4 regions of the Okibacterium endophyticum genome follow, and region 2 is predicted to be linked to each of the others. Evidence: predicted binding sites of a transcription regulator. Region 2 holds the regulator's gene; each other region holds the start of a gene.
What was found. Region 2 encodes LexA, which represses DNA repair genes until DNA is damaged. Its sites were predicted from a motif close to TCGAACANNTGTTCGA; they were not measured.

Region 1 (7,815 bases), on a different contig from region 2:
CGACGGTGGGAGCGCTGTCCGTGGTCACCGGTTCGGTGAGCTCGAAGGTCGCCGTCGGGAACTCGTCAGTCTTCAACGCCGTCGAGCGGAAGTACTCGTCTCTGGCGGCCTGATCGGTGGCGATCGAGGCGACATCCACCGTGATCTCGGCCGAGGTGAGGGTGAGGTCGTCGACCTCGAGGGTTCCCGTGACCTCTTCGGTGCGGCCGGTCACGGTCACGTCCGTGCCGTTCAGCACCTCGTCGACGCGATAGCCGGCTTCTGACCCATCGCTCACGTTCCAGGTGCCGGACAGATCCGACGGGGCGTCTTGCGTTGTGCCGGGTGAGGGATCGGTTGTCACCGAGGGTGGGGCGGCGGCATCCCCCGCGACGATGTCCCGGTAGATGACGGGTCCGGCGAATGCCGCCACGGCGCCGAGCACAACCACTCCCGCGATGATCGATCCGACAACGATTTTCGTGCGCTTCTTCATGGGGTCCTGTTCTTCTGAGCCGTTGCAGAGAGCCGGTGTCAGCGTCGAGCTCGGACGACCTCGACGAGTGGTGTCGGGCTCCGCCCGAGGAGACGGGCGAGATCGTCGCTGTCGGTCTCGAGCTCACCACGGGCGATGGAAGCGTCGAGCGCTGCTACGAAACCCGCAGTCGTTTCGTCCATGCCGGCATCCACCAGCGCGGCCGCGTAGTCTGCGTGCGGCAGATCGCGTGAGGTCACCGTTGTGCCGGTCACGGAGGTGACTGCAGCGGCCAGCTCCTCGAAGGTGAAGGGGCCGCCGCCGAGCTCATAGACCCGGTCGCCGTCGACGTCTTCGAGCAGCGCCGCCGCGGCCGCGATCGCGTAGTCGTCGCGAGACGCCGCCGAGATCTTCGCCCCGTTCGTCGCCCCGAGAATCTCGCCCCGTTGGACGTACTGGCCCATCTGGTCGGTGTAGTTCTCGAGATACCAGCTGTTCCGCAGAATCGTGTGCGGCAGCCCTGCGGCGCGCAGCTCCCGCTCTGTGGCGGCATGCTCGGGGGCGAGCGGATTGTCGCTTGTGTCTGCCTTGAGAATGCTCGTGTAGACGATGCGCTCGACGCCCGCCGCCTTCGCGGCGTCGATCACGGCTCTGTGCTGTGCGGCGCGCTTGCCGACCTCGCTGCCAGAGACGAGAAGCACACGATCGGCGCCGGCCAGCGCCGGTGCGAGCGTCTCTGGGCGCGAGTAGTCGCCTTCGCGCACCTGAACGCCTCGAGCGGCGAGATCCTCGGCCTTGCCCGGTGTGCGCACAACGGCGATGACGTTGCGCGGTTCGACACCGCGAGCGATGAGCTCCTCGACAGCACGGTGGCCGAGGCGACCGGATGCACCGGTCACGGCATATGTCTTCGGCATTCCAACCTCTTTCATGGGTACTAACTATCGGATAGTACTATAGGGAAATCCCCCGAGGTATGGTGATGAACAAGGTGTGAATGGGCTGGGAGGCTGAGATGGCGTCACCCGACTCGCTCGGTGAAGAAGAAGACGCGCCGAGCGCCGAACTGGTAGCCGATGTCTTTGCACGCGATTGCCCGTCCCGTGCCGTTTTCGACGACATCACATCGAAATGGGCGTCGCTGGCGCTTCTCGCGCTGCTCGAGGGAACGTACCGGTTCAACGCTCTTCGCCGTCGGGTCGAAGGGGTCAGCGAGAAGATGCTCTCTCAGACCTTGCGGGTTCTCGAGCGCGACGGGCTCGTTGTGCGCGAGGTGATCGACGTGATCCCGGCGAGGGTGGAGTACGAGCTGACGCCCCTGGGGCGCGACGTGGCGCAGAAACTCCGCGCCCTCGCTGATCTTCTTCAGAACTCGGTTGAACAGCTCGACATCGCTCGCACCTCGCACCCCGTGGGTGATGCTTCTCGCCGGAGGGCTGACGCGCTCTGAACACGGGCGATCATGTGGTCGACGGGGCCCGTGATCGTTCGCAGTGGCGACCGTTCAGCGGAAACGATTCCGATTTGTGAGGTTCGCGCACAGCATTCCCATGCTGAACGCGGCAGACTGGTGCTATGGCTCGCCTTCATCTGCTTTCCGATCGTCTCGAGATCACACTGACGACCGCAGAAAAGGTGCTTGCCCTACGCAAGAGCGACATCGTTGTGCCCCGCGAGGCCATTCGCTCCGCGACGATAACCGATGACCCGTGGATCTGGGTCCGCGGGATCAGGGCTCCCGGAACGGCGATCCCGCTGAGCCTCGCCGTCGGGCAGTGGAAGTTTCACGGCGGCAAGGACTTTCTCGTCATCAAGGGCAGCCGTGCTGCAGTGGTGATCGATGTCGAAGGTGAGGAGTTCGCCCGGCTGGTGGTCACCACCACACACGCCCTCGAGCTGGTCGCTGCCCTGCGCCTCGACGAGCGTGCCCCCAAAAAGGCGCGCACGCGTGCCGCGAAGCCGAGGGAGCTTCCCGGCTCGGGCGCCCATGACGCGGTGACGGGCGGTCCTGCGAAACGTGCCCTTGAGCCCGCAGCCGCTGACCGGCAGGCCGAAGGCGGCACACGCTCCAAGCGCAAGCGCTCGACGAAGCCGGCAACGACCGACACAACGGCATCCGTCGAGGTCGTGGCGGCTGCAGACATCGCGACGGCTGACGCAGTGGATGGGGCTGATGCGACGGATGCCGATGCACCCAAGAAGAAGACTCGCACGTCATCGGCAGAGACGTCGGCAACCAGAGGGAAGCAGGCGCCTGTGAAGAAGCCCGCGCCGACTCGTTCGAAGGCAGCCGCGAAGAAGCCTGCCGCGAAGAAGCCGGCCACGCCGGAGGCTGAGGCACCCACTGCGTCGGTCGATTCGACGCCAGACACCGGCTCCCAGGCCGTGACAGACAGAGAGACTCCGCCAGAAACGGGCGCAGAAACGGGCGCAGAGACGCTGCCAGAGAGCCTGCCGGAGAGGCCGTCGGACGAGACCTGACAACACGCACGCGCAAGGTGTCAGGTGCACGAGGCCAGCACGTTGTTGAGGGCTGAGTGACGCAGCATGCAGGCGATGTCGGTGCCGGCCCGCAGCATCGCCTCGGATCGTGCGGCGATGTTGTGCAGGCGTTCTTGGAGGGCATCGCGCGCGTCTTGTGTATCGTGCACGGTCCGCAGGGACGCCATAACAGCTTGCACGGCCGGGATCCGGTAGCCGCCAGCACGGAGGGCGGCGACGATACGAGCATCCCTGACCGCATCGGGTGGATAAAATCGCGTGTTGAGACGCTCTGAACGTTCGGGAGCGATCAGTCCCTGCTGTTCCCAGAAGCGGAGCGTGGAGGAGCGCACGCCGAGCGCAGCAGACAGTTCGGTGATGCTCATCGAATCCTCCGGAGCAGGAGCTTCGTCGTGGGCGCTTTCGTCGACGATGCTGTCGAGAGCACTGAGTGCAGAGATGGTCTCGTCACGGGAGCGGGCGAGGTCCACGTGAAGGGCGACGACTCTCGCGACCGCCTCGTGATGGGGCAGACCGCGGATCTCGCGCATCTTCGCCCGGGCGACGACCGGTCCGACCGCGATCGCCAGTTGACGGTACGCGCGCAGCGCGGTCACGTGCACAGTTGTGAACTGGCGGTATCCATTGGGCCGCCGAGGCGCTGGGGGGATCACGTCGAGTCGTTCAAGGTCGCGGATCTGCTGCACGGAGTAGCCCACGGCGGCGGCGAGGCGGCTGGTCGTGTATCGCGCGGAGCCGGGCTCGTTGGCGTCCTTCACTGGGTGAAACCCTCCATAAGCGCTTCAAGATCACACTTGAACCATGTCTATGGAACAGATCCTCTCAGAAGTCCGAGCCTACGACGGCCTCCTCGAGCTCGCACCCGCCCCGGGGAGCGAACACCCTGAGATCTCGTGGGGCGATCACTACTTCTACTACGCACCCGATGGCCAGGTGCCCCGCAATCGTCAGCCCTACGCGACCATCGTGACGAAGAACTACCCGAACGACGCGGACTCCCACCTCGACGAACCCGGCCGTTGGCGACTGAACATCCACGTCGGCCCGGCGGTCTTCACCGCACTCATCGGGTACCCACCGGAGGAGATCGACGACGCCGACGTGGACTACAGCGCCGAGGACGCGTTCACCCCTCACCCTCTCTATGGCGTTTACGGGTGGGTGTGCGTCGTGAACCCTGGCACTGCGACGCTCGATCGCGCTCTGGAGCTCCTCAACGGTGCGCACCTCGCTGACCGGCGGCGCGTCGAACGCCGACAGGAACGCCGCGAATCCGTGCCGAAGAATGAGCGTCAGCGTTCACCGAAACGCGCCGATGACCTGTGAAGGCCGACGGCGGCTCGTCGAGCGATGCCGTTACCGTCCGGTCGCGCGTGAGGCCCGCGTCGGCCGCTCCAAGCCTCTCAACGTCCTGGCCTCATAGTTCTAGACGTTGACGTCGACGACAGTGCGTCCGCGGATGCCGCCGGCGAGTATCCGTTCGGCAGCCGTTTTCGCATCGGCAAGCGCCACGACCGACGTCATCTGATCGAGCAGGCCGACGTCGAGATCCCTCGCGAGGCGTTCCCACACCACGGCTCGTTCGTCTGGTGCCACCTCCACGGAATTGATGCCGACGAGACTCACACCACGCAGGATGAACGGCATCACCGTGCCCGCAAGATCGGTTCCCTGAGCCAGCCCGCATGCCGTGGCGATACCGCCCCGTTCGAGCTGCGCGATCGCATTGACGAGGGTATGGCTTCCGGCGACATCGAGCACGGCGGCCCAGCGTTGCTTCTGCAGAGGCCTGCCCGGTGAAGCGAGCTCGGCGCGGTCGATGATGGCGGATGCTCCGAGGTGCGTCAGATAGGCCCCCTCGGTCTCTGCTCGACCGCTTGACGCGATGACGTTGTATCCGAGGCGGGAAAGCACGGCGATGGCTATGCTTCCGACACCACCGGCCGCACCGGTCACGAGAACCGGTCCGTCGCCCGGGCGTACTCCGTGGCGCTCTATTGCGAGCACGGAGAGCATGGCGGTGAACCCGGCCGTACCGATTGCGGCGGCCCGCAGTCCGCCGAGCGGCTCCGGAACGCGCACCAGGTGAGTGCCGTCGACCCGGGCGCGCTGAGCGAGCCCGCCATGGTGGTGCTCGCCGAGCCCTGTCCCGTTGAGCACCACGTGGTCACCGGCCTGCCATCGTTCCGATTCGCTCGATTCCACGGTGCCGACGAGGTCGATGCCGAGAATCAGCGGCCACTCGCGAACAACGCCGGGTTTGCCCAGCAGGGCGAGGCCGTCTTTGTAATTGACGCTGGTGTACTCGATGCTGACGACCGTGTCTCCGGGCATCAGGAACTCGTCGGTGACCTCGAGCAGGCTGGCCCCGGCAGTAGTGCCTGCGTCGCCCTCTGGACTCTGCTCATCTTCGGGTTGCCGGTCGACCACCCAGGCGCGGAACGTCGATGTCATGTCTTCAGCCTATGACCGGTTGGCGACGTCTCTGCATGAGTGAAGGCGGAGGAGGCCACTCCTGGAACCGGGCCAAATCGATGGCGGGTTACCCCCATTGATCTCGCAGATCCGCCGATTTCACCCACGAAGCGACTAGAACATATGTTCGAATGTGTGGTAGTGTGGGGTATGGCCGCTGATGAGGGATCCGGTTCTCCGGATGACGGGGTGTGTTCCGCTGCGGCGCGTCGTGCGGATGAGGTTTCGGTTTTGATCGCGGAGGTTGTCGAGGCTGATCGTGAGGTCGCTCGGGCTGAGTTTCGGCGGGCGGTGGTGCTTGATCGGGCGAGGCGGTGTGCTGAAGAGACTGCGTCGGGGGTGGTGTTGGATTCTGGTGTTCTGTCGGGGTCGCGGGTGGATGAGCTGGGGTATCGGTCGTTCATTGCGGAGCTGGCTGCGGCGATGCGGGTTTCGGAGTCGTCGGTGCGTGTGCTGGTGGAGGAGGCTCGTGTGTTGCAGGAGTCGTTGCCGTTGACTCGGGCTGCGTTGGCTGCGGGGGAGATCGGTTATCGGCATGCGAGGGTGATCGTTGATCAGGTGTGGTCGTTGCCCGATGACGCGGTGCCGGGGTTCGAGGAGCGGGTGTTGCCGGTCGCGAAGACGATGACGTCGGCGCGGTTCGGCACGGCGGCGCGGGTGTTGCGTGAGAGGTTGCATCCGGAGACGATCCGTGAGCGCCGGGTGAAGGCTGAACGGGGTCGTGGTGTGGAGTTCTGTCCGGCGGCGGATGGGATGGCGTGGTTCGGGTTGAAGCACACGGCGGAGATCGTGTCCTCGCTTCACGCGGCGACGATGGCTGCGGCGCGGAGTCTGCACGAGGGTGCGGGTGGGGTGGATGGTCGCACGATCCAGCAGATCGCTGCTGATGTGCTCGCTGATGTGATCGTCGCCGGGCATGTCCTCGGTGGCACCGGCGGGCCCCTCACCGAACAGGCACCGGCACCGGCCACGGGTGAACCGGCCGAAACAGTGCCGGCCGAACCAGCGCCGACAGTGCCGGCCGATTCGTTGCCGGCTGAGCCGGTGTTGTCGGCGTCAGCCGCAGGCGCAGATGACGGGGGTGAGGGTGCTGGTGAGGGGTTGGCGGGGTTTCGGGCGGTGCTCGGGGTCGGGGATCGGCGTCTGTCGATCCGGCCCACGGTCATGGTCACCGTTCCCGTGCTCACTCTTCTTGATCTCGATGACGAGCCCGCGATCCTGGACGGGTATGGGCCCATCGATCCGGAGACCGCGAAACGACTTGCCGGGAACGCGTCCTCGTTCACCCGGATCCTCACCCATCCCGAGACCGGCGCGGTTCTCTCTGTCGGCCGTGACTCCTACACGGTGCCCGCTGACCTGAAGCGGGCCCTTCGCGTCAGGGATCAAACCTGCAGGTTCCCGGGCTGCAACCGCAAAGCCGTGAACAGTGACATCGATCACACTGTTGACTGGCAACACGGCGGTCAGACCGCGCTCACGAACCTCGCGCATCTCTGCCGCAAACATCACACGGTGAAACACCGCACCCGGTGGGACGTGACCCAGCATGCAGACGGGGTGCTGGAATGGTCCACACCCCACGGAGACACCCACTTCACCTACCCCGCACACAGGCTCCCCACTCCCGCACCCGCACGTCCGCCGTCACGTGCACGGGAACTGCTCGACGCCCTCCTCCCCCCACCCCGAGAACTCCCCACAGAACCACCCTTCTAAACCCACAGCGATGCCGTGCCGGTTGCCGGGTCTCGGTGACCCTGCGAGAAACGTCGTCAGAGGACTGGCAGGAGACCCGCGCAGGAGACCGCGCACTCAACACCCACGTCTCCCTCGACGCAGGAGAACGCGCACTCGCGCGCAGAAGAACGCACTCGCGAGGTTCCCTCGACTGCCGCCATCGTGCGAAGCTACACTCATGGCAGCATCCGGGGCCGGATCCACTGGCGGGAACCGAGGCACAACAGATCGTGCCGCGGTCGACGAGCCGAAGAAGAAACGCAACTTCTCGCTCAGCGCCATGGTCGACAACGCCTTCTTCGTGTTCGGCGGTGTCGCCGCGGTCTGGCTGGCCATCCTCGTGTTCACCGAATCATTCAGCCTCGGCTGGCTCGGCATCGTTTCGATGGTCGCCTTCTGGGTGCTGCTGGCCTATCTCGTGCTGCCGCGGTTGCATCGCATTCTCACCCAGCTATACGTTCCCGGTTATTTCATCGGGCGAGCGCGCACGAGCGACGGCCTGCTCGGCGACCCCATCAACCTCGCTGCGCAGGGCACAACCGATCAGCTCCACACCGCCATGGCCGCCGCAGGCTGGACGAGAGCCGACCCCGTGACGCTCGCCTCGAGCATCCGTATCGTCACATCGACCCTCAGGCGCAAAA
Region 2 (7,815 bases):
GGGACGGGCATCGCGGCAGCTGCGCTGGCCACCAGGCACTGGGCGGGCGCCGGCGCACCGAATCAGTGGCGGGTCGATGTCGCGGGCGGCTCGCTCGGCGTTCGGATGTTCCCGACCGAGGACGGCGAACACGTCGCTCTCAGCGGACCGGCAGAGCTCGTCTATACCGGTGAGCTGATGCTCGTGTAGGAACGGTCACGCCGATGCTCTGGTCACGCGGGCGACGCCACTCTGTGCTTGGCGCGAAGCACCCGATACCCCTTGCCCGTGGCGGCCCTGGTGACGGTGAAGTCGTCGGGAAGCGCTCCGTTGAGCCATCGGTGCAGACTGTCTGACCCGAGGTTCCGCTGCACGACCAGCCACGCGTCCGATCCGGACGTCAGACGGGGGAGCCAGTGCTCGAGCATCGTGTGGAGCTCGTTCTTTCCGACCCGGATCGGCGGATTCGACCAGATCGTCCTGAACCGAAGCTCGTCTGGAACCTCGGAGGGAAGAACCGCGCGAACGTTCTCGAGTCCAAGGGATCCGGCGTTCGTGCGCACGAGATCGAGGGCGCGTTCGTTGACATCGACAGCCCACACGGTCGCGAGGGGCGATTCGATAGCCAGGGTCAGGGCGATCGGTCCCCAGCCGCAGCCGAGGTCGAGAAAATTGCCGCTCGGGGGAGGCGCCGGTGTGTTCGAGAGCAGGACCTGTGTGCCCGTGTCGACGCGGTCGGGGCTGAAGATGCCACCGGCGGTCGTGACCTCGATCTCGCGGCCCGCGAGACGGACCCGGATCCTGCGTTGCTTCAGGTCACTGCCTGGGGACCCGGTGAAATAGTGATCGCTACCCATAGTGAAGAACGTACTCGACCAGAACGAACTAGGGTTAACGTCAATGACAGAGAATTCCGGCGATGACCGTCACCAGGCCGATGGCAGCTCCCCAGACAACGATGTTGTGTCCCGGGTGCTCGACCGCGCGGACACGCACGCGAGCGGATACACCCTCTTTGGACGTGCTCGAGCAGAGGCTCTGAACGATGAGAGGCCCCTGCGCGAGGATGATGAGCGGGATGGCGAGCAGCTCGATCGTGAAGAACGGCAGGCGCTTCGGCGGGTCGCCGGGCTCTCGACCGAGCTCGAAGACGTCACAGAGGTCGAGTATCGCCAGCTGCGACTCGAGAATGTCATTCTCATCGGCGTCTACTCGCAGGGTTCGCTCGATGACGCAGAGAACTCGCTTCGCGAGCTTGCAGCACTCGCTGAGACGGCCGGCGCGGTTGTGCTCGACGGGATGCTGCAGCGGCGCCCCCACCCGGACCCGAGCACGTACCTGGGCCGGGGCAAGGCAGAGGAGCTGAGGGCAATCGTGCAGTCGCTCGGCGCCGACACGGTCATCGCGGACACGGAGCTGGCGCCGAGTCAGCGGCGCGCACTCGAAGACGTGGTCAAAGTCAAGGTGATCGACCGCACAGCTGTGATCCTCGACATCTTCAGCCAGCACGCCAAGAGCAGGGAGGGCAAGGCCCAGGTGGAACTTGCCCAGCTCGAGTATCTGCTTCCTCGGCTGCGCGGATGGGGTGAATCCATGAGCCGCCAGGCAGGTGGTCAGGTCGGCGGCGCAGGAGCCGGCATGGGTTCCCGTGGCCCCGGTGAGACGAAGATCGAGCTCGACAGACGCCGCATCCACACACGAATGGCGAAGCTGCGCAAGCAGATCAAGGGCTTCGCCCCGTCACGCGAGGCGAAACGGGCGAACCGCCACCGCAACGAGGTGCCCTCCGTCGCGATCGCCGGCTACACGAACGCCGGCAAATCGAGTCTGCTCAACCGCATCACGAAGGCAGGAGTGCTGGTCGAGAACGCGCTCTTCGCCACTCTCGACGCGACGGTGCGCCGCACCCGCACCGAAGACGGGCGTCAATACACGCTCGTCGACACTGTCGGTTTCGTCAGGAACCTCCCACATCAGCTCGTCGAGGCCTTCCGCTCGACGCTCGAAGAAGTGGCAGACGCCGAACTGATCGTGCACGTGGTCGACGCGTCGCATCCCGACCCCGCGTCACAGCTGACCACGGTGAGGGACGTCATCGGCGACGTCGGCGCACGAGACATCCCCGAGCTCGTCGTCTTCAACAAATCCGATCTGATCAGCGAAGACGACCGGCTGCTGCTGCGCGGACTCGAGCCTGACGCGGTCTTCGCGTCAGCTCGCACTGGTGAGGGGATCGACGAGATTCTCGAGGCGGTTTCCGCTCTCTTGCCGAGCCCGTCGATCGAGGTGACCCTGCTTGTGCCGTATGACAGGGGTGAGGTCATTTCTATGCTTCACCGCAGGGCGCGTGTGATGCACATCGACTATCTCGAGGCCGGAACACGTGTTCGCGCACTGGTGTCAGAAGAAATCGCCGCATCGGTGGATGAGTTCATCGTCAAGCGTCGCGACGGCGTGACTGCCTGACGCGTCACCCGTCTGAGGGCGGCCGAGCGTCCACCAGCAGCCACGTCGGCGGCAACGACCGCCGTCGGCTGCTTGTCGGACCCTCAGGCTTATGACCGCGACGGCGGCGTCATCCGGGCGAACTGTGACGCGTCAGACGGATCGAAGAACGGCGACCACTTTGCCGAGCACGTCGGCGAGGTCACCGACGATCGGTTCGAAGTTGCTGTTCCGCGGCAGCAACCAGACGTGGCCGTCTCGCTTGCGGAACACCTTGACTGTCGCCTCACCGTCGAGCATGGCCGCAACGATGTCGCCGTTCTCGGCGGTGCTCTGCTGTCGTACGACCACCCAGTCGCCATCGCAGATGGCGGCGTCGATCATCGACTCGCCCTTGACCTTCAGCATAAAGAGGTCGCCCTTGCCGACGAGCTGCCGCGGCAGAGGGAAGACCTCTTCGACCTGCTGCTCTGCAGTGATCGGAACCCCGGCGGCAATGTTGCCGACCAGGGGTACCATCGCGGCGTCGCCGATCGGGGTGGTGTTCTCGTAGTCGAGCGACTCGGACGCGACCGACGGCAGCTCGATGAGCACCTCCAGGGCACGTGGACGATTCGGATCCCGCCGAAGGTATCCGCTGAGCTCCAACTGGTTCAGCTGGTGGGTCACGCTCGAGAGCGAGGCAAGGCCGACCGCGTCGCCGATCTCGCGCATGCTCGGCGGATAGCCCCGTTGACTCACGGATCGCTGGATGACTTCGAGGATCGCCAGCTGCTTGTCGCTCAGGGTCTTGCGCCGCCGCGTTGTGCCCTTGCCTGCCGGTGTTCCGCTGACCGTCATTGTGCTTCTTTCGCTCACGCGGCGCCGCCGCTGATACCCGTGTCGGTGGTTGCTGATTGAGTGTCAACCATCACACGAACTGTATCGGTGAAAAGGGCGCGAGGCAAACATCTGTTCGAGTGTGTCGCGACTCTCTTCTCATCGGTTTTCGAAAAGCATCTTGCATCTTCGAACAATCGAAGATAGATTCGGAACACATCTTCTTATAACCGGCCTCTGCGGATGCCGGTCATACGAAGACGGTGGATGACCGCAGGACGTAACAGAAGCAGCCTGTAGGAGGAAGAGCCCGTGACAACGAGCAGAGGCGGAAGGACGAACACAATGAGCGGACACCGGATGAACCGACCACGCGCGTACGTCACCCATATGGCGGGCGCAGAGCACGCCGGCCTCGTCGGCGCACAGCGCACAACGTCTGTGCCCACAACGTCTGTGCCCATAGCGTCTGTGCCCATAGCGTCTGTGCCTCGCGCATCCGCACCTCGCGTATCCGCACCTCGCGTATCCGCACCTCGCGCATCGGGACGTCTGCGGATCACGCGTCGTGGTCGCCTCGTGCTCACGACACTCGCTGCCGTGCCCGTGATCGCCGTCGCCGCCTATCTCGGACTGAATGCCGACGGTGCGGTCGCCACGTCGACGGCGAGCAGCGCGTCGTTCGAATACGTCACGATCGAGGCCGGACAGTCGCTGTGGCAGGTCGCGGTTCGCATCGCCCCCCAGGCGGACCCCAGAGACGTCATCAACGAGATCCTCGATCTCAACCGTCTGTCTTCATCGAACGTCGTGCCCGGGCAGCAGATCGCGATCCCGGCGAGCTATTCGGCGTCAGACACCGAGTGAACTCCGGGCGATTTAGTCGACTAAACGTCGGGGTGACGTCAGACGCCGAGTGAAACCTGGGCAATTTAGCTGGCTAAACTTGCGGGGTGACCTCACTCAGCGACCTTCCTATCCGCGACGATCTGCGCGGAAAGTCCCCGTACGGTGCTCCCCAGAAGGCCGTGCCTGTCGCGCTCAACGTGAACGAGAACACACACACCATTCCCGAAGCAGTCGCCCACGACATCGTGGCGCGCATCGCAGCGGCCGTCATCGGGGTGAACAGGTACCCGGATCGTGAGTTCACCGGCCTGCGCGACAGCCTGGCCGCCTATCTCGGACACGGGCTCACACGAGACAACGTATGGGCGGCGAACGGCTCCAACGAAGTCCTCCAGCAGGTTCTGCAGGCATTCGGGGGCCCGGGTCGCTCCGTGCTCGGGTTCAGCCCGACCTACTCGATGTACCCGCTGCTCGCATCCGGCACGGGAACACGCTGGATCGGCGCAGACCGGGACGACGACTTCGAGGTGTCGCCGCAGACGGCCGCGGCCGCCGTCGCGCGCGAGCAGCCCGACCTGGTGTTCCTCTGCTCACCGAACAATCCAACGGGTACTCCGCTCTCGATCGAGACCATCGCCGCTGTCTACGACCAGGCGCCCGGCATCGTCGTCGTCGATGAGGCATACGCCGAATTCGCCCCGGTGGGCACCCCAAGCGCACTCACGCTGCTCGACGGGCGCGAACGGCTCATCGTCTCTCGCACGATGAGCAAGGCGTTCGCGTTCGCCGGCGCCCGCCTCGGCTATCTGGCGGCGGACCCCGCCGTCACAGACGCGCTGCGCCTGGTGCGGCTGCCCTACCACCTTTCGGCGCTCACGCAGGCGGCGGCGACCGCCGCGCTCGCGCACAGCGACGAGATGCTCGCCATGGTCGACGACATCGCGCAGCAACGCGATCGCATCTCGACAGGGCTTCGTGGTTTGGGGTACAGCCCGCACCGCACGCACAGCAACTTCGTGCTGTTTGGCGGAGTCGACGATCCTCAGCAGACCTTCGAGGCGCTTCTCGAGCGCGGCATCCTCATCCGAGACGTCGGAATACGCGGCCACCTGCGCGTCTCGGCGGGCACGGAAGCCGAGACGACAGCGTTCCTCGAGGCGATCGCCGCATTAGACTCGACGCCATGAGTCCTTCGCAGCGCGTCGCGCGCATCCAGCGCGAAACCAGTGAGTCGAGCATCGACCTGACGCTCGATCTGGACGGCACCGGGGTGAGCGATATCGAGACCACGGTTCCGTTCTATGACCACCTGCTCACGGCGTTCGCGAAGCACTCGCTCACCGATCTCACCGTGCGGGCGTCGGGCGACATCGAGATCGATGTGCACCACACGGTCGAAGACATCGGAATCGCGCTCGGCCTGGCCATCAGGGAGGCCCTCGGCACCAAGGCGGGAATCTCGCGTTTCGGCGACGCGCTCGTGCCGCTCGACGAAGCGCTCGTGCAGGCGGTCGTCGACATCTCGGGCAGGCCTTTTCTGGTGCACGACGGTGAACCGGCCGGATTCGAGTTCCACCTCATCGGGGGCCACTTCACCGGCTCGATGGTGAGGCACGTCTTCGAAGCGATCGCGTTCAACGCGGCACTCACCGTTCACGTCAACGTGATCTCCGGCCGTGATCCCCACCACATCGCCGAAGCGGAGTTCAAAGCGTTCGCGCGCGCATTCCGGCAGGCGAAGGCATACGATCCTCTTGTCTCCGGCATCCCGTCGACGAAGGGCGCGCTGTGAGCGGTGGCGCTTCGAACGTCGTTGTGCTCGATTACGGCAGCGGAAACGTGCACTCTGCCGTGAAGGCACTCGAGCGTGCGGGCGCGGACGTCGAACTCACAGCCGACCGCAGGCGCGCCCTCGAAGCCGACGGGCTGGTCGTGCCCGGCGTCGGTGCATTCAGCGCCGTGATGGCGCAGCTGAGGGATTCGGCATCCGACGACCTCATCGACAAACGTCTCGCCGGAGGTCGCCCCGTCCTGGGCATCTGTGTCGGCATGCAGGTCATGTTCGAACGAGGAGTGGAACGTGGTGTCGACACCGAGGGCCTCGGCGAGTGGCCTGGCGTCGTCGACGAGCTCGACTCTCCAGTGCTCCCGCACATGGGATGGAACACCGTCGAGGCGCCCGAGGACTCGGTGCTCTTCAACGGCCTTCACAACGAACGCTTCTACTTCGTGCACTCGTTTGCTGCCAGGAACTGGACACTCGAGGTGACCCGGCCCTTTCCCGAGCCTCACCTCACCTGGGCGACGCACGGCTGTCGCTTTCTTGCCGCTGTTGAGAACGGACCGCTCTCTGCAACGCAGTTCCATCCCGAGAAGTCAGGTGATGCGGGCATCCGTCTGCTGTCGAATTGGCTGGCCAGCCTTCGCACCGGATAGCCTCGTTCCACCGATTCCGCAGCGTGAGTCGGGCGCGCAGAGCTGCGTCCCTCGTTTCTTCGCTGCTCTGTCCCGCGAATGCGGTCGGACGCCGGTCAGCTATCGCGAGCGCTGGTCTTAGACGCTGGTCTTAAGAGCCGATACGGCAGGAGTCGCGCTCGACCAGGGCGACGTCGATGACGTTCACTCGTTCGAGTTCGGCGGTCGGCTCTGTGAGGCGCGCGAGGACTCGTTCGGCGGCCAGGGTGCCGATGCGGGTGGGGTCCTGGTCGATGACCGTAATCGATGGAGTGAGGACGTCTGCCATCGGGAAGTCGCCGAAGCTCACGAGCGGGAGCGGATCGTCGCGCAGCACGTGGACGAGTGCCATGGTGCAGCGAGCGTTCGCCGAGAAGACAGCCGTCGGCGGATCATCCAACGAGCGAAACCGCTCAACAGCAAACCTCGTCGTTGTGAGATCCGAGGCGTGCACGGCGACGAGGTCGTCATCATCCGAGAGGCCGGCCTCGCTGAGAGCGCGTCGCCAGCCTCCGAGTCGCTTGGTCTCGGTGGACAGATGGATGGCGTCGCCGAGGTAGGCGATGCGGCGGTGTCCGTGCTCGATCAGGTGTTGCGTTGCCAGGTAGCCACCCGTCGCATCGTCTTCGGTGAACGTGTCAGCTCTCAGCCCGATCGGCGCACGGTCGACGCAGACGATGGGAGTGTGCTCCTGCCAGCGCTCCAGCCACGAATGATCTCTGCCGACGGGGGCGACGACGAGCCCCGAGAGTTGTCGGCTGAGCAGCGACTCGAGAGCCGGCCGCTCATTGTCCGGATCGTCTCCGACGCTGGTGACGATCGTGGACATCCCCTGTTCCCTGGCGATCTTCTCCACGGCGCGAGCGATCGCGGCGAAGAACGGATCGACGATATCGGGCACAGCGACGCCGATGACCCAGGCCCGCCCGGAGCGGAACGTGGTCGCCAGCACATTGGGCACGTAGTTGAGCTCGCGCATGACGCGCTCGACGAGTGCTCTGGTCTCTGGAAGCACGTGCGGATCGTCGTTGAAGACACGGGACACGGTCTTCGCACTCACTCCCGCGCGCGCTGCGACCTCGCGCATCGTCGCCACTGTGCACCTCTGGATTCGTCATTCGGGCTGGACCCAGGGGATACTTTACCGTCTGGGCCAACGGGCCCCGCGCCGGACCCGGGCGAATCAGGCGGCTGAGCCGTCGACGGCGGCCCGCAGCTCGTGGAGGCGCGGCAGCGCACGGTGGACGAGAAGGTCTTCACGGGAAGCTT
Region 3 (7,815 bases), on a different contig from region 2:
TCCCCTCCGTTTGGCGCGTCGAACCCGGGCTGGCTAAGTTACTGTCTGGTGAGCGCAGAGCAGGTGACGACAGACGACGTGAACACGAGTGAACCCGTTTCAGAGATCGAATTCGACGCCGCACCACGCCCGAGGATCGGCACGGCTGCCGCTGAGCATCTGTCACCCGCGTTCCCGGAACGTGCGGCATGGGGCACCGTCGGCAAGCTGCGCGCATGGCAGCACGAGGCCATGGATGCCTACTTCAGAGCCGAGCCACGGGATTTCCTCGCCGCGGCGACGCCCGGCGCCGGAAAAACGACATTTGCGCTGCGACTGGCCGCAGAACTGCTCGCCAGGCGAACCGTCGACCGTGTGACGGTGGTGGCGCCGACCGAGCACCTCAAGAAGCAGTGGGCGGATGCCGCGCACCGTGCGGGCATCCGTCTCGACCCCACGTTCACCAACAGCGCCAGGCGTTACGGAAGCCACTACCACGGTGTCGTCGTGACCTACGCGCAGGTCGCCGTGCGCGCCTCTCTTCATCGAGAGATCACCGAGGCGTCCCGCACCCTCGTCATCCTGGACGAGGTGCACCACGGTGGCGACGCGCTCAGCTGGGGCGATGCCATCCGTGAAGCCTTCGAGCCGGCCACCCGGCGTCTGTCTCTGACCGGGACGCCGTTCCGCTCAGACACGGCGCCGATTCCCTTCGTCTCATACCTGCCCGACCGGCAGGGAATCCGCACCTCTCAGACCGACTACAACTATGGCTACGGTCGCGCGCTCGCAGACGGCGTCGTTCGCCCGGTCATTTTTATGGTCTACGCCGGCCACATGCGGTGGCGCACACGAGCCGGTGATGAGATGGAGGCCAAGCTCGGCGAGGGGAACACCAAAGACATCACCTCGCAGGCCTGGCGAACGGCTCTCGACCCGGCGGGGGAGTGGATCCCTCAGGTGCTGGCCGCCGCAGACAGACGCCTGACAGAGGTCAGGAACCACGTTCCCGATGCCGGGGGCCTGGTGATCGCCACCGATCATTTCGCAGCCAGGGCGTATGCGGCCATCCTGCACACCATCACCGGCGAAGAGCCGACTGTCGTCCTCTCCGACGAGAAAGAGGCGAGCGACCGGATCGACGCGTTCTCACAGGGCACGAGCAGGTGGCTCGTCGCGGTGCGAATGGTGAGTGAGGGCGTCGATGTGCCGAGGCTCTCGGTGGGTGTGTACGCGACGTCGTCGTCGACACCGCTCTTCTTCGCTCAGGCCATTGGACGATTCGTTCGTGCCAGGCGCCGTGGTGAGACGGCGTCGGTGTTTCTGCCCAATGTTCCGCAGTTGATGGGTCTCGCGAGCGCTCTCGAGCTTGAACGCGACCACGCCCTCGACCGACCGGTCGGTGACGGGGAGGGCGATCTGCACAACCCCGAAGACGCGATGATGGCCGAGGCGAATCGCGACGACACGGCATCGGATGCGCTGACGAGCGAGTTCAGCTTCGAGGCGATGTCGAGCGATGCGACGTTCGATCGTGTTCTCTTCGACGGGGCTGAGTTCGGGCAGTATGCGACGCCGGGCACCGACGAGGAGTTCGACTTCATCGGCCTTCCCGGCCTTCTCGAACCCGATCAGGTGCACGAACTGCTGAAGCAGCGGCACCAGCGACAGGCCAGGCGCCAGACGGAGCGCAAAAAGGCCGAGCCTGAGCGCGAAGAGCCGGCGCCGTTGTACCGGACGCTCAAGGAGCAGCGGAGCCTTCTGAACAGCCTGGTGGGGCTCTATGCCAAGAACACCGGGCAGCCGCACGGCCTGGTGCACGCCGAGCTCAGGAGGGTGTGCGGCGGCCCGGCCGTGCCGCAGGCGAGTGTCACCCAGCTGCAGGCGCGGATCGAGTACCTGCGCAAGCGCCTGGGCAGCTCGCGATAGACGCTCCACCGTGGGTGTTCTCCCTCTGCAGGTTTGAGCAGTGCGGCGTGAGGGAATCGCGACGGAATCGCGACGGAACGAGGAGAGGACCACCGGTCGCGCCCAAACCGGTCTTATACCCGTTCCAGCGCATCGCTTCTCTCATCGACGACGGCTCTGTTGTGCGGGCGTGCTGCTTGTCGCCATGCGGGATTGAGGGGTGATCGTGAGGGCATGGGAACCGGTGTGCGTGTGGGGTCGATGTTCGGAGGTGGGATCAGGTGGTAGGCAGAGTTCTCCCTCACGACTCGCCAGTGGTTGTTGTGGATGAGCATATGGTGATGCCGGCAGAGCAGGATCCCGTCTGCACAATCGGTTCGTCCGTGCTCGGAGGTCCAGGGGTTGATGTGGTGTGCCTCGGTATAAGACGGTGGCCTGTCGCAGCCGGGATATCGGCATCCGCCATCCCGGATCGACAATCCGATTCGTTGCTTCGGAACGAATAGACGATGCTCGCGCCCCACGTCGAGGGGATGGCCGTCGGGATCGACGGTGACGGGCAGGGTTCCATGGGTGCAGATCAACCGTTCAACTGTCGCTCCGGGAACCGTTTCCCCGGTCTCTTCGAGATACCCGTTCCCGACAATGCGCCCGTCCTTGTCGCGGGTGTCCAGTTGCTCCTGGGTGATCACGACTCGGATCCCGGGTTGCCTGGTTCCGTATGCGAGTCCCGGGTCGACGTCGACACCGGTGCGGATGATGTCCATAAGCAGATCGAACACGATCTGCTCGTTCGATCGTGGGTCTTCGATCAGATTCTGCGCGTGGGCTCTTTCGTCCGAGTCGATGAACCGCGGACCCCCGCGGCGGGGACGTAGCGCTGCTCCGACGATGGAGTCGACCCACGCGGCGGATTCGTCGTCGAACTCGATCTGCGCGGTCCGTGCCCCGGTCTTCGGGTTCCTCCCGAACCGCCACGACCGTGCGGCATAGCGTTGTTCGGCCCGCAATCCGACGCCGACCGGGTCGATCTCGTCGCGGAGGTATCTGGCCCGTTTCGCGAGCTCGTCCACGTGAGCGTCTCCGGCTGTGTCAACCAGTTCCTCGGCAGCCCGCCGTAGGGTCTGCGCCGGGGCGCGTTCGGCGGCCTCGCCGAGGATCCGCGTCACCAGGGCGACGGACTCTGACTTCAGCCTGTGCTCCCGCATCGCCCGGGTGAGGGGCTCGTACCAGGGCAATACGCTCGGGAACGCTCCGGGGTCCGCCCCCAGAGCTGTCCCGTCCGGGGAACGACCGATGCCCTCATGAGCGCCCGCATCGGCGCCGGCCTCAGCATTCGCGTCAGCGTCGACCTCAGGTCCCATCTCTTCGGAAAGAGGCGCGGCGCGGCCATGCAGGTCCCCGGTCATCGGGTCGGCATCCGTCGTGGCATCCGCGAACGCTGTACCGGCGAGCCGGGTCGCAGCATCCGCTTCACCCATCAGGTTCCCGAGCCGGACGTGCCGCGACGCCTCAGCCCGGGTCGTCCCCGTGATCTGCTGCACCATCGCGACCGGCGACCGATGCCCGCGACTCTGCGCCAGGCCTGCGTACCCGAGCCCGTATTCCGACCGCTTCGCGATCACACCCGCGCCCGCTGCGAGAAGGCCGTCCAGCTCGCTCCGCAACACGGACACGTCTCTCAACAGGTCCTCGAGCCCGCCATCGTCCACGCGATCCAACAGCTCAGTCACCGCCAGATCTCCGGTCGAGGCTTCCCGCTCCTCACACGCGACAAGCCGTTCGCACACCCGACGGGCGAGATCGAGGAGCTGCTCGGTCGCGTTGGCCATGGTCAATCATAGCACGTTTATTCGTTGATATGTTCTATCCTTGCGAGATAACTCCCGGGATTATCCGGATCGGTTCCCCCTGGGGTTCCCCCGCCTTCCTCAATTAATAGAAGATATGTTCTGCCGTGGCTGCAAGCGATGACGCGGCGCCCGCCATCCCGCACACAAGGCGAACGTCTGCGCAGCACGTCCCGCGAACCCGCCGGAATCGGACGCAGCCCAGATCGACGAGCTGAGCCCGCTCTACGACATCGCGTTCAGCGCCAACGAGGGGCTCTGGCTACGCGCCGGACGGGCATAAAACGGTCCACATGAACTCGCTGATGCTCAAGGAAATCGAGGCGAGGCTATGCGATCCTGAGTTCGCGGATCGGTTCTCTCCGGCTCGCGATCAGCGCTGGTATGAGGGCAGCGATGAGCGTCGTGAGGAGTGTGAGCACCGCGAGTGCTCCGGAGAAGGCGGCACCGGGCAACGGGTCGTTGGCAACGAGGAGAACCACCACCGCGACCATCATTCCCGTCACTATGCCCATGATGCTGAGGAAGGCTGTTTGGATGAGCAGGAGGGAGACGATCAGCGAGCGTGTCGCGCCGAGTGCACGGCGACGACCGAAGTCTTTCCGGCGCATCATGACGAGCCCGTATAGGAGGACCGCGACAAGCATCCCGGTGAGGCCCATGAGAGCGAGCACGAGTCCGCGTGAGAATGAGCCGAGCTGGCTCTGGATGAGCCCGCGGAGCTGAGCGAGTGCTTCGCTGGTGTGGATCTGCGCTTGGGATGGATCCTCTGCTGCAAGGACGGAACCGAGGATGTCAGCGACGGGCGCGACGAGCTCAGGAGTCTTGGCAATGACAACGATGAGCCCGACTGCTTCGGTTCCCTCCCAATCGGTGACGGGCATAAGCACGAGCGGTTCGAAGGGGGTCAGGAAATCCGGGGTGTCGATCGGTCCGGCGATGCCGTAGTTCGTCCCCGTAGTGAGGGTGACTGCGCCGACGCCGTCGACCAATCCGAGCTGTTCGAGGGCATTGGTCGACGCGTAGCCGAGCTGGCCTGCAGCTGAAGGGGAGACGGGGATACCCAGTCGGTCGAGGTCGTGACCGTAGGCGATCCGGGTGGGTACGCGGGTGCCGTCGCGGACTTCGCTGTTGGTCGCGTCAACAGTGGTCGCGAATCCGGCCGCCCATTCGACGCCTTCGACCGAGGAGATCCGGTCGAGAACGCTGGCCGTGATCCCTGCGCCATGGTCCGCGCGAACGATGATCGATCGCGTACCGGCAGAGTCGATAGAGCCGAGGACGTGCTGCTCGGCTCCGACGGTGCGGCCTGTCGTAAGCATCACGGCGAGGATCATGCCGACGATTGTCAACACCGTCACGACGGAAGCGACGGGTTGGGAGCGTGCGGAAAGCACAGCTTCACGGATGGTCTTGACGATCACAATACGATCTCCCGGTCGCAGGCAGCGGCAACGTCCGGCGAGTGGGTGACCACGATGACGGCCGCGCCGGTGTATGCGTGTTCGCGTAGCGCGGTGACGACGACCTCGGTGCTGGATGGGTCCAGGTTCCCGGTGGGCTCGTCGGCGAGGAGTATCGGCGGTGAGGTGAGGAGTGCCCGACACAGTGCGATGCGTTGCGCTTGTCCTCCGGAGACCTGACCTGGTTTACGGTGCGCGGGCACGTTCACACCGAACTGTTCAAGGAGTGATTCTGCCCGAGGGTGAAGAGCCGACCGCGGACCCTGTCGGTAGAGCGTTGTCTCGGTGATGTTGTCCATGACGGTGCGGGTGGCATCGAGGGCGGCGTCTTGGAACACGAAGCCGAATCTGTTTGCGCGGAGCCGGGCACGGTCGACGTCGTGCAGTCGGCTGGTTGCTTCTCCGTTGACGAGGACGTCTCCGGAGCTGGGGTTGAGCATGAGTCCGAGCAGATACAGCAATGTTGACTTGCCGCGTCCGGACTTCCCCGTGAGAGCGGTCATTGATCCCGCGAAGAACTGTGCTGACCACGTATCCAGGACGGGCGTGCCGGGCGCATACTGGAAGCTGATCTGATCTGCTTCAAGTAGTGGCCTGTCTGCGTCGCCGGTCACGTTTTCCCACGCGATGCCTGGGCGGGCACCCGCACACGCAAACCCGCTTCGACCCCCTCGATGACGGACATCCCTTTCGCTGAGGCGACCACGCTAACTGGCACCCGGCGATCTTTCGCATCGATGACCATGACATCGCCGTTCGCGTCTGTCACCAGCGCCGCCGACGGCACGATCAGTCCGTCGACGGGCTCCACGGTGATGATGCGAGAGACGAGCTGAGCCTGGCCGGACACGGGAATCTGACCGCAGCCGTCGCCGCAAATCGTCGCGCCGTCCACACCGTTGAGTGCCACTGTGAGTGCGTTGGTGTCCTTGTCCCGGTTCTGATCGGCTGTCACTGCCGACCAGACGTCACCGTCGGGAGAGGTCAGTTCGACGCGGGTGCCGGTCGGAATCATCGCCGCTTGCGCATCGGTGACGGGAAGGGAAAACGCCGGGGCGTTCGACAAGCCGCGAACGACTGGCTCTCCTCCACTGAGCGAGTTGCCTGTGGCGATCTGCTCCGCGTCGAGTGCGATCCGCGATGGCAGGCTGGCGACGAAGACAACATCGCCGAACTCAACTTGGCCGGTCTGCTCCAGTCCGAGCGACTTCTGCCACGCACGAATCGCCGCGACCGTTCCGCTCTCAGCCTTGCCATCTGCCATGTGTCGATAGAACCCCAGAGCACCCAGCATCTCCTGGAGTTGTTGCACATCCGGGCCTTCGGCACCTTCGCCGATGGCACGAAAAGCGGGGGTCGAACCCTGACCGACAACAACGGGCCTCAGATCCACGGTGTACAACGTGTCACCAGCATTCACCTCATCTCCAGTAGCGACATCAACCGAAGTCACCACCCCTGCCGCACGGTTCTCTCCGACTGGTTCTGTGCGCCACTGTGCGATCGTGTTCAGCAACAGCTCGGAACCGACTTCTCCTTCGGCCACTTCGACGTAGGTGTACGCCTTGGCTGCGAGCGGATCATCCGCCGGCTGCAGGACGGTCAACCCGGCCCACACGCCCGCTGCCGCCAGGATGGCGACGAGAAGAGCACCAAGCGCCGCGCCCTGCCATCTGTACCGCCGAGAACTCGCCGAAGACATCAACGTTCAGCCTCCTGCCCGCTCGCACTCATTCTCTTCCTGCCAGCCTTGCTACACGTCAAGGCCTGGGACAAATCTGGAGCAGGTCGTAGTAGTCGTCATCACTGAGCGCATCGGCTCGTTTGGGATCACGCAGCTCGCCGTACGGGTCGAAGACGGCGTCGTCGAGGAACGCCTGTTCGCTCGGGACGTCTCGCACCTCGTGACCCTCGTCACGGAGGCATCCGGCGAGAGAGACGAGCCCTGCGTAGAGACGTTTCATCTGTGCATCCGTGAGCGGCTCAGGCTCCTCCTCGTAGCCGAGGCTCTCCGAACATGCTTCGACGGCAGCGTCATATGCATCTGACTGTTCTTCTTGGAGCTGAATGGTGTACGAGTTGTCAGGGCGCACTTCGACCTCCCACCCAGATTCCTTCAAACACGCGGCCATGTCTGTGGCGAAGTCCTGTTCCTGGCCGCTGAGCTCTCCCGGTTCGTAGTCGATCGGCGTGGCGCTCGACGTTGAGCTGCAGCCAGTGAGCAACGCGCCGATTATCGCAACTGCGAAAGTGGCCGTCGTAAGATTGTGTCTTGCTTGCATGATCGACTCCCTTGATCTGATGAGCAACGGAGGTCGTCTGAGCCGTCTGCTCGGATTCAGACGACCTCCGTCACATGAAGGTGTGAGCTGTCGGTGGGATATTACGGGGCGAAGGTTAGATACTGCAGCCGACGCCACCGCTCTGCAACGACGTGTAGCCGGTGACACTTGCGCTCTTGGAGCTCTGAGTGGGGCTGTTCAGATAGTTGCGCTGCCATGACGTACTGCGCTGGAACCTCGTTTCGTTGTATGAACCGTTGGTGCCAGTGATCTTCAGGGTGGGCACACCCTTCGTGGTGCCCTCCACGAAGGCGTGAGTGATGCCACCGCAGC
Region 4 (7,815 bases), on a different contig from region 2:
GCGGCGCCTCTCGGTCACACGGGGCAGAACAACAGTGCTGCGAGATGTCACGCTGTCTGTCGAACCGGGTGACTTTCTCGCGATCATCGGCGCCAACGGCGCGGGCAAGACGACGCTGCTGCAGGCCATCGCCGGAGTCGTGGCGCCACCGAAGGGGCGAGTGAGCGTCGGTGAGCTGGATCCGGCGACGAGCGACGTGCGAGCACTCGCGGGGCACATCGGGTTCGTCTTCCAGAACCCGGAGCACCAGTTCGTCGCACACACCGTAGCGGATGAACTCGCCCACGGGCTGCGACATCACGCGACGGGCGTTGCCGATCGACACGGAGGGGACGGCGGGAGAAGCGCCGACGATCGTGTGGACGAGATGCTCGCGCGCTTCGGTCTTGAGCATCTGCGCGACGTGCATCCGTTTCTGCTGTCGGGCGGCCAGAAGCGGCGGCTTTCTGTGGGGACCGCGCTCATCGCCGGTGCCCCCGTGCTCGCACTCGACGAACCGACCTTCGGCCAGGATCGGGAACGGGCCGACGAGCTGCTCGGGCTGTTGTCTCAGCTGCATCAGCAGGGAACCACAGTCATCACCGTCACGCACGACATGCAGCTCGTGACCGAATATGCGACCCACGTGGCCGTCCTCGCCGACGGCGTGTTGAGGGCGGTGGGCGCCACCGCAGACATCATGGCCGACGATGAGCTCATCGAGGGAGCCGGACTCCGCCTGCCGCCGCTGGCGAGGGCCATGCGCGGCCTCACGAGACATCCGTCGTGGCAGAGGATCTCGCGTCTGCGAGATCTTCCCGGGTGGCAGGGATGAGCACGGTCACGACCCCCGTCTCGCCTGCGCGTGACCCTTACAACCATCGCTACGACGCGGGTGCGCGCTACTTTCTCTATCGGCTCAACCCGCTGGCGAAGCTCGCCGCGCCGGTTCCATTTATGGTGTACCTCATCTTCGTGCGCGATGTCGTGACGCCGCTCGGTTTTCTGGCTCTCGCCATTCTGCTGGTGAGCGTCGGGGCGCGACTGACCGCGCGACGTGCCCTGACGCTGTATCTGGTGATCCCCGGCATCCTCTTTCTGCTCTCGGTGAGTTTCGGTGTATGGGCGGATGCCGGCACGACTGAGGACCAGGTCACCCTGGTGCAACTCGGAGACTTTCGATATTCGCTCGGCGACTGGCTCATCGGTGTGGCGACCGCTGCGCGGTTCGGTGCCCTGCTCGGATTGGCGCTGATCGCGGGCCTCACCACAACGGGCCCTGATCTGGTGCGTTCCATGGTGCAGCAGCTGCGTGTGCCGTATCGGGTGGGATACACGGCTCTCGCCGCCTATCGATTCGTTCCCAGGTTTCGATATGAGCTCGGGGTGATTCGGGCGGCACACCGTGTGCGGGGTGTCGCTGGGGGCCGCGGTCCGGTCGCGAGTGTGCGACGCGGCATCGGTTATCTGGTGCCGTTGCTCGCCGGGGCGATCAGACATGCGGAGAGGGTGGCCCTGGCGATGGATTCGCGAGCGTTCGGTGCGCACGAGACTCGCACGGAACGGCATCTCGTGCCGTGGCGGGTGCGTGACGGGGTGTTCGTCATCGCCTTCTGGATCGTCGGGCTGTGTCTGTGCGTCACGACCGGGATGCTTCTGCGATGACCTGATCGCGCCACACCCGTGGATAGCCCCCAGAACTCGGCCTCACTCGCAGATCGACCGGGTTCTGGGGGCCTTTACCGTGCATCTCTACGTGCTGTTAACAGTACGCAGATCACACGAGGACTCAAGAGACGGCGACGCCGAATTTCGAGAACTCCTCAGAATTGCTCGCATACATGTCGAAGATATGTTCTACTGAGTTCATGCGATGGACGGGTCAGCTTGTTAATGAAGAGTCGTCGGCCGCGCTGCCCGGGCTCGCCGCACTCAGCAATCTCGTGCGCACGGTGAAGACACCGGAGTTCGATGGCGTCACCTTTCACGAGGTGATGGCGAAGTCCGCGCTCAACCGCGTCCCGACCCGGTCCGAGATGCCGTTCGGCTGGACGATCAATCCGTATCGCGGGTGCTCCCACGCGTGTGCGTATTGTTTTGCGCGCCCGACTCACACGTATCTGGACTTCAACGCCGGTGATGACTTCGACAATCAGGTGGTTGTGAAGATCAATGTGGCCGATGTTCTGAGGCGCGAGGTGTCGAAAGCGTCGTGGGGCAGGTTCCCCGTCGCGCTGGGCACGAACACGGATCCCTACCAACGGGCCGAAGGCAGGTATCAGCTGATGCCCGGCATCGTTCGAGCCCTGGGGGACTCAGGCACTCCCCTGTCGATTCTCACCAAGGGAACGCTGCTGCGGCGAGATCTGCGGTTGCTTGCCGAGGTGTCTGAGTCGGTTCCGGTGGATCTGGCGATGTCGATAGCGATCTATGACGACGAGTTGCAGAAGTCGATCGAGCCGGGGACGCCGTCGGCGGCCGCGCGCCTGGCGACGGTGAAGGCTGCGCGTGAGGCCGGGCTCGAGTGCTCGGTTTTTCTTATGCCGATCCTGCCGTATCTGACCGACAGCCGAGCGCATCTGGACGAGGCACTGCGGCGGGTTGCAGAAGCTGGCGGAACACGTGTTCTCTACACGGCTCTCCATTTGAAGCCGGGAGTGAAGCCGTGGTTCATGCACTGGCTGCAGCGACAGCATCCGGAGCTCGTTCCGAAATATGCTGCCCTCTACGGCTCGAAGGCGCACGCACCCAAGGAGTATCGCCAGTGGCTCGCAGCGCGCATCAAACCGTTGATTCGTGCACACGGTCTCGAGCGCGGGCGAGAGGATCCGGCAACCGGCGGTGTTCGATCCAAGGCACTCGGGATGCTGAGGAACACCGAGGGCGAGAGGGTGTCGTTCGCCGATTCGGCTGACGGTTCACAACCGTCGGGTGCCCGCATGCTGCCGGCGACGGAGCAGCCGATGTTGTTCTAGGTGTACTTCCCCAGGAGGTTGCGAACACGGGTCGGTAGCCCGATGCATCACTTTCGATTGATCCGGCCATTACATCGGTGACGGGGGAAGAGCTCCCGTCACTGGTGGAATGGGAGTGTCATGAGCAAGCCGAGTGTGGATGAGCTGCTGCGCGGCAGCACGAAGTCGTACGAGCCCTCGATTGCCACGAGAGCCGCATTGGAGTCGCTCGTCAATGCGTCCCGCGCGGAAGCCGTACGCAGCCGAGCAAAGCGGCGTCGTCGGAGCTTTTGGCTCATCCCGGTGGCCGTGGTCGCTGCGGGCGCGATGACCGCGGGAGCGGCCGTGTTCGCCCCATACTTCGATCCCGACGTGCGGATCCCCATCGAGTACGTCACCGACACCGGCGTGGAGGTCACCTGCACGTATGCGCTGCGAGTGGGTTCTGTGGTCGGCGGAGAGAACCCGGAGCTTCGCGAATGGCTGACATCACAGGACTGGAGCGGAGTCGGCCAGCGCATATACGAAGATGCCGTCGCGAACCCGTTCATTCCAGGCGAGAGCGACGAGGGCGAATGGTCCGCTGAGATCGTCGACTCCGTGTCGTTCTTCGACGCCATGGCACGGCAGACTGACGTCCCTGAGGGTCTCGCTGTGTTCGGCGACGAGATAGCGGGCACTTCCGACTGCACGGGACAGCTGCATTGAGCGTGCAGGTGCGAGACAACACCGCCCTGGCGTCCGGCGATCTGGCCGAGGCATTCCGTCAGGAAGCCCCCGGGCTCCTCGGCTTCTTCGTGCGGCGCGTGTCGCCGCCGGAGGATGCCGCCGATCTGGTGAGCGAGACGTTCCTGGCCGCCTGGAAGTCAAAACAACGGGACGCGGTTGCGCCGGATCTGCGGAGGGCATGGCTGTTCGGCATCGCTCGCAAGATCCTTTCCCAGTACCGGCGTGGCCGACGTCGACGCTCCGCGCTTTCGGAACGGGTCCGCATGTCGATGGGTGCCGATCTGGCTGCGAGCAGTGTCCATCCGTCAGACGAGTTCGATCCCGACCTCGTCGAGCATGTGCGCGAGCTTGTCAGCTGTCTCTCACCGCTCGATAGGGAGATCATCGAGCTCGTCTACTGGGAGGGATTCACGCAGGAAGAAGTCGCGACGATTCTCGGAAAGCCGTCTGCGACCATCCGCAGCCGGCTCTCGCGTGCGCGGGCTGTTCTGCGAGACCAGCTTGCGGAAAGCGGTGATGTCTTATGAACGACTTGCTGCTTGTCGTCGCTTCAGTGACTCTCGGTCTCGTTGTCCTCGTTGCGGCGTCCGGCGCTGGCTCACATGCGCGCACGGATGCTGTTCCCGCGGCCGCTGCCCACGTCTGTTTGCACAGGCTCTTGACACGTATCCGTCCCGAAGGGGAGTTCCCGACTGTCCGCTCAGAACTGTCCCGTTCAGCACTGTCCGTCCCACTCCCGCACCGTCCCCGTTCAGAGCTGTCCCCGTTCAGAGCTGTCCCGTTCAGTTCAGCACTGTCCGTTCAGTTCAGCACTGTCCGTTCAGTTCAGAGCTCTCCGTTCAGAGCTGTCCGTTCAGAAGGGCGGGGTGTCGGCCGTTTCGCTCGCGACGGGTTCTCGGCGGGGCCGTTGGCAGCCCGCTAAGGTCACTGTTTCTTCTGGATGTGTCGTGTGGGTCGCGCCGTGGGGCGAGGTCCAGGTCATCGTGCCGTTCGAGTGCTGGACGACGGCCCATCCGGTCTGATGTTTCAGCGTGTGATGTTTGCGGCAGAGGTGCGCGAGGTTGTTCAGCGCCGTCTCGCCGCCGTACTGCCAGGCTTCTGTGTGATCGAGATCGCAGCCTTCGGCCCCGCGGTTGCACCCCGGGAACCGGCAGGTTCGGTCGCGCACCCGGAGCGCGCGTTTCAGACCGGCCGGCACCGTGTAGGAATCGCGCCCGACCGAGAGCACCGCCCCGGTCTCGGGGTGGGTGAGCAGTCTCGTGAATGAGGGAGCGTTCGCCGCGAGCTGTTTCGCGGTCCCGGGATCGATCGGCCCGTAACCGTCGAGTGTCGCCGGGCTCTCGTCGTGATCGAGCAGCGTCAGTGCCGGCACGGTGACCAGCACCGTCGGACGAATCGACAACCGGCGATCGCCCACGCCGAGCACCGGACGGAACCGCGACAACCCCTCACCCGGTGCACCTGCGCGTGCACCGGGCGGCGATGCAGACCCGCGCGAAGATGGGGACCGCGACGCCGACACCATCGACGACACCATCGACGACACCGGTGACGACGCTGGCGCGGGAGGGCGCGATACGGGCGGTCGTGACCGAGTGGGTGGAGGGGTCGTGCGTCGAGGGGTGCCGGGCACGCGGTGGTGGGACCCGTTGAAAACGATCGAGAACTCGCGCCGGCTGTCGGCCCTCACCGGCACGTCATCGGCGAACAGATCACTCGCCCGCCGGCGGGATCTCTTCCGTGTGAGAAACGCTCGGGCTGAGACCTCATGCACCGAGGCTGTTGCTGTTGCTGGACGAGTCCACAACGGCGCGAGACCGGTCATCCATAACAGCGAGCCCGCCTGAACCTGCGCACTCGCCCGAGCCTGCGCACTCGCCCGAGCCTGCGCACTCGCCCGAGCCTGCGCACTCGCCTGAGCCTGCGTTCTGGTGCGATCGGTCATGCAGTTCGTGAGCCGTGTGCGGGCGGCGAACCGGCCGCACACGGCTTCCGTGCCTTGCCCTCGTGCCGGAGCCTGGGCGGCGCCCGCCCTCGCAGTCGGCGAGGTTCTGGCCTGCGATGCGATCGCCTGCGATGCCGTGTCTTCTGCGATGTCACCCGTTACGGCGAGGGGGCCGTCGGCCCCGCCGAGCACGAACCCGGCCACCATCGCATCGGCGAGCACATCAGCCGCAATCTGCTGCACAGTCCGCACCTCATCGGCCCCGGCCAGGGAACGCGCCACACTCATCGTCGAGTCGTACAACGCCGTCACCACATCGGCGGAATGCCGCAACCCGATCCACGCCATCCCGTCCGGCTCCGGCATCAAGTCAACACCACGATCCCGCTCCGCCTTCACCCGCCGCGCCATGATCGATTCCGGATGCACCCGCTCACGCAGCGCCCGCGCCTTCTTCGACAGCCGGGCCGCGGTCATCACCCGCGCCGCCGGGAGCAACTGCTCCTCGAACACTCCCACAGCATCCTCGGGCAGCGACCAGGACTGATCCACGATCAGCTTCGCATGCCGATACGAGATCTCACCCGCCGCCAACGCCGCAGCCGTGCCGGGCAACACCTCGCCCAGCGTCCGCGACTCCTCGATCAGAACCCGCGTCGACGACTCCGGCACCCGAATACTCGCGGACAACTCCGCGACGAACGACCGATACGCCAGCTCATCCACCCGCGAACCCGACAGCAGATGCGAGTCAGCAACCACCTGATGCCTCGTCGACTCCGCCAGCCGCCTCGCCCGATCGATCGCGACAGCACGCTCAGACTCCGCCCGGGCAACAGCGCGATGCGCCTCAGCCACCGCATCGATCGCCGCAGACACCTCATCAGCACGCGAGCCGCCAACCGCGGATCCAGACGACGCGGATCCAGACGACGCAGATTCACACGGCACCGCAGCTCCCTGAACCTCGAACCCACCAGGAACCCCAGCATCGGCAGCATCCCCACCAGCAGCAGCAGCAGACTCACCGGAAGAAGACACCGAACGAGTAGACACCGAACGAGTAGACCCTGCAGCGCCCGGAACACCACCGGCAGACCTCGCGTCGGCAGCCTCAGCACCACCAGACGCACCACCAGCGGCAGAGCGCGGCTCGCCGCCTTCGCCGTGGTCGTCCGGATCATTTTCCATGCTCGATCCTACCACACATTCGAAGATATGTTCTAGTACTGTGGGCGACCACGGTCTCGCGCTCGGTGCAGAGATCCGTCACCGCTGCATGATCGGCTGCCTCGACTTTGCCAGCGTCGTGCGCGCCTGCCAGCGTCGTGCGCGGTTCTCACTCACAACGCGCTCGGCTCTTTCGGATCGGCAGCGCCCGCAGTCGTCGACGGCCGATCGAACGCTCGGAGAGGACTGCGACCCTCGAGTGCGTTATCGGCTCGCGATACGACGCTGATGACGTCGGACCAGCAACACGTCGATCGGCGCAGAGAGGCCGACCGCCAGTACGAGCGCGAACCATTGCCCTGTCGCGGCACTCACCCAGACTCCCAAGCTCAGGATCGCAACGGTGTATGCGACAGCCGCGACCCACACCCGGGCTGGTGGACCCTCAGGTGTTGAACGAGTGCTCATAAAAACAGCGTAGTCCCACGTAAACCGACCCCTCCGGTTTCACACGGCATTCCCACCGGCGCCGGTGCGCGCACCTGGCCCACGCGCGGCAGTGGCAGCGGCCTCACGCCCCTCACGCCCCCCACGCCCCTCACGCCCCTCACGCCCCTCACGCCCCTCACGCCGAGTCTCATCCGGGGTCTCATCGAGCACCCGCTTGTAACGCCGCGAGAAGTGCGCGTAATCCGTGTACCCGAGTTCAGCGGCGAGTGCACTGAGATCCGCACGCGGCTCCGTGAACAGCGTGCGTGCGGCATCCTGCAACCGCCGGCACTCGATCAACCATTTCGGTGTCACACCGATGCCCTCTTTGACGAGCCTCTCGAGCGTCCTCAGACTCACACCGACACGTTCGGCGAGCTCGGCCGCCCTGGTGATTCCCCGTTCTTCTTCTGCAAGACGACAGATCTCGTTCAGCAGAAGACCCTGATCGTCCATCCGCGCCGCGACAGGCGACAGCCACGAATGAAGGATGCCGACCAGAAGGCCGCGAGCAGAATCTGACGGTTCCCCCATCGCACGCTCGACATC

Region 1: a site for LexA is predicted at 5,547-5,562, ahead of ACYVF5_RS01580 (HNH endonuclease signature motif containing protein). Genes of this name have one in related genera too.
Region 3: a site for LexA is predicted at 3,827-3,842, ahead of ACYVF5_RS10650 (HNH endonuclease signature motif containing protein). Genes of this name have one in related genera too.
Region 4: a site for LexA is predicted at 1,824-1,839, ahead of ACYVF5_RS00035 (Rv2578c family radical SAM protein). Genes of this name have one in related genera too.

Annotation. Positions count from the first base shown of each region.
Region 1 is NZ_BAAGXA010000002.1:264,372-272,186, forward strand. Features, by position in the region: gene ACYVF5_RS01545 (YceI family protein) at 1-475, opposite strand, end outside; gene ACYVF5_RS01550 (SDR family oxidoreductase) at 514-1,386, opposite strand; gene ACYVF5_RS01555 (winged helix-turn-helix transcriptional regulator) at 1,470-1,904, shown strand; gene ACYVF5_RS01560 (hypothetical protein) at 2,030-2,935, shown strand; gene ACYVF5_RS01565 (MerR family transcriptional regulator) at 2,956-3,714, opposite strand; gene ACYVF5_RS01570 (DUF6194 family protein) at 3,758-4,282, shown strand; gene ACYVF5_RS01575 (MDR family oxidoreductase) at 4,382-5,410, opposite strand; gene ACYVF5_RS01580 (HNH endonuclease signature motif containing protein) at 5,771-7,150, shown strand; gene ACYVF5_RS01585 (LssY C-terminal domain-containing protein) at 7,452-7,815, shown strand, end outside.
Region 2 is NZ_BAAGXA010000008.1:152,262-160,076, forward strand. Features, by position in the region: gene dapF (diaminopimelate epimerase) at 1-189, shown strand, start outside; gene ACYVF5_RS12665 (class I SAM-dependent methyltransferase) at 213-836, opposite strand; gene hflX (GTPase HflX) at 880-2,445, shown strand; gene lexA (transcriptional repressor LexA) at 2,578-3,264, opposite strand; gene ACYVF5_RS12680 (LysM peptidoglycan-binding domain-containing protein) at 3,604-4,110, shown strand; gene ACYVF5_RS12685 (histidinol-phosphate transaminase) at 4,197-5,279, shown strand; gene hisB (imidazoleglycerol-phosphate dehydratase HisB) at 5,276-5,884, shown strand; gene hisH (imidazole glycerol phosphate synthase subunit HisH) at 5,881-6,528, shown strand; gene ACYVF5_RS12700 (LacI family DNA-binding transcriptional regulator) at 6,659-7,633, opposite strand; gene ACYVF5_RS12705 (FGGY family carbohydrate kinase) at 7,730-7,815, opposite strand, start outside.
Region 3 is NZ_BAAGXA010000007.1:175,137-182,951, forward strand. Features, by position in the region: gene ACYVF5_RS10645 (DEAD/DEAH box helicase) at 106-1,908, shown strand; gene ACYVF5_RS10650 (HNH endonuclease signature motif containing protein) at 2,022-3,719, opposite strand; gene ACYVF5_RS10655 (ABC transporter permease) at 4,067-5,098, opposite strand; gene ACYVF5_RS10660 (ABC transporter ATP-binding protein) at 5,158-5,814, opposite strand; gene ACYVF5_RS10665 (peptidoglycan-binding protein) at 5,811-6,902, opposite strand; gene ACYVF5_RS10670 (hypothetical protein) at 6,961-7,425, opposite strand; gene ACYVF5_RS10675 (hypothetical protein) at 7,598-7,815, opposite strand, start outside.
Region 4 is NZ_BAAGXA010000001.1:1,107-8,921, reverse strand. Features, by position in the region: gene ACYVF5_RS00045 (ABC transporter ATP-binding protein) at 1-814, shown strand, start outside; gene ACYVF5_RS00040 (energy-coupling factor transporter transmembrane component T family protein) at 811-1,644, shown strand; gene ACYVF5_RS00035 (Rv2578c family radical SAM protein) at 1,848-2,954, shown strand; gene ACYVF5_RS00030 (hypothetical protein) at 3,075-3,641, shown strand; gene ACYVF5_RS00025 (RNA polymerase sigma factor) at 3,650-4,189, shown strand; gene ACYVF5_RS00020 (HNH endonuclease signature motif containing protein) at 4,516-6,558, opposite strand; gene ACYVF5_RS00015 (hypothetical protein) at 7,042-7,245, opposite strand; gene ACYVF5_RS00010 (AraC family transcriptional regulator) at 7,285-7,815, opposite strand, start outside.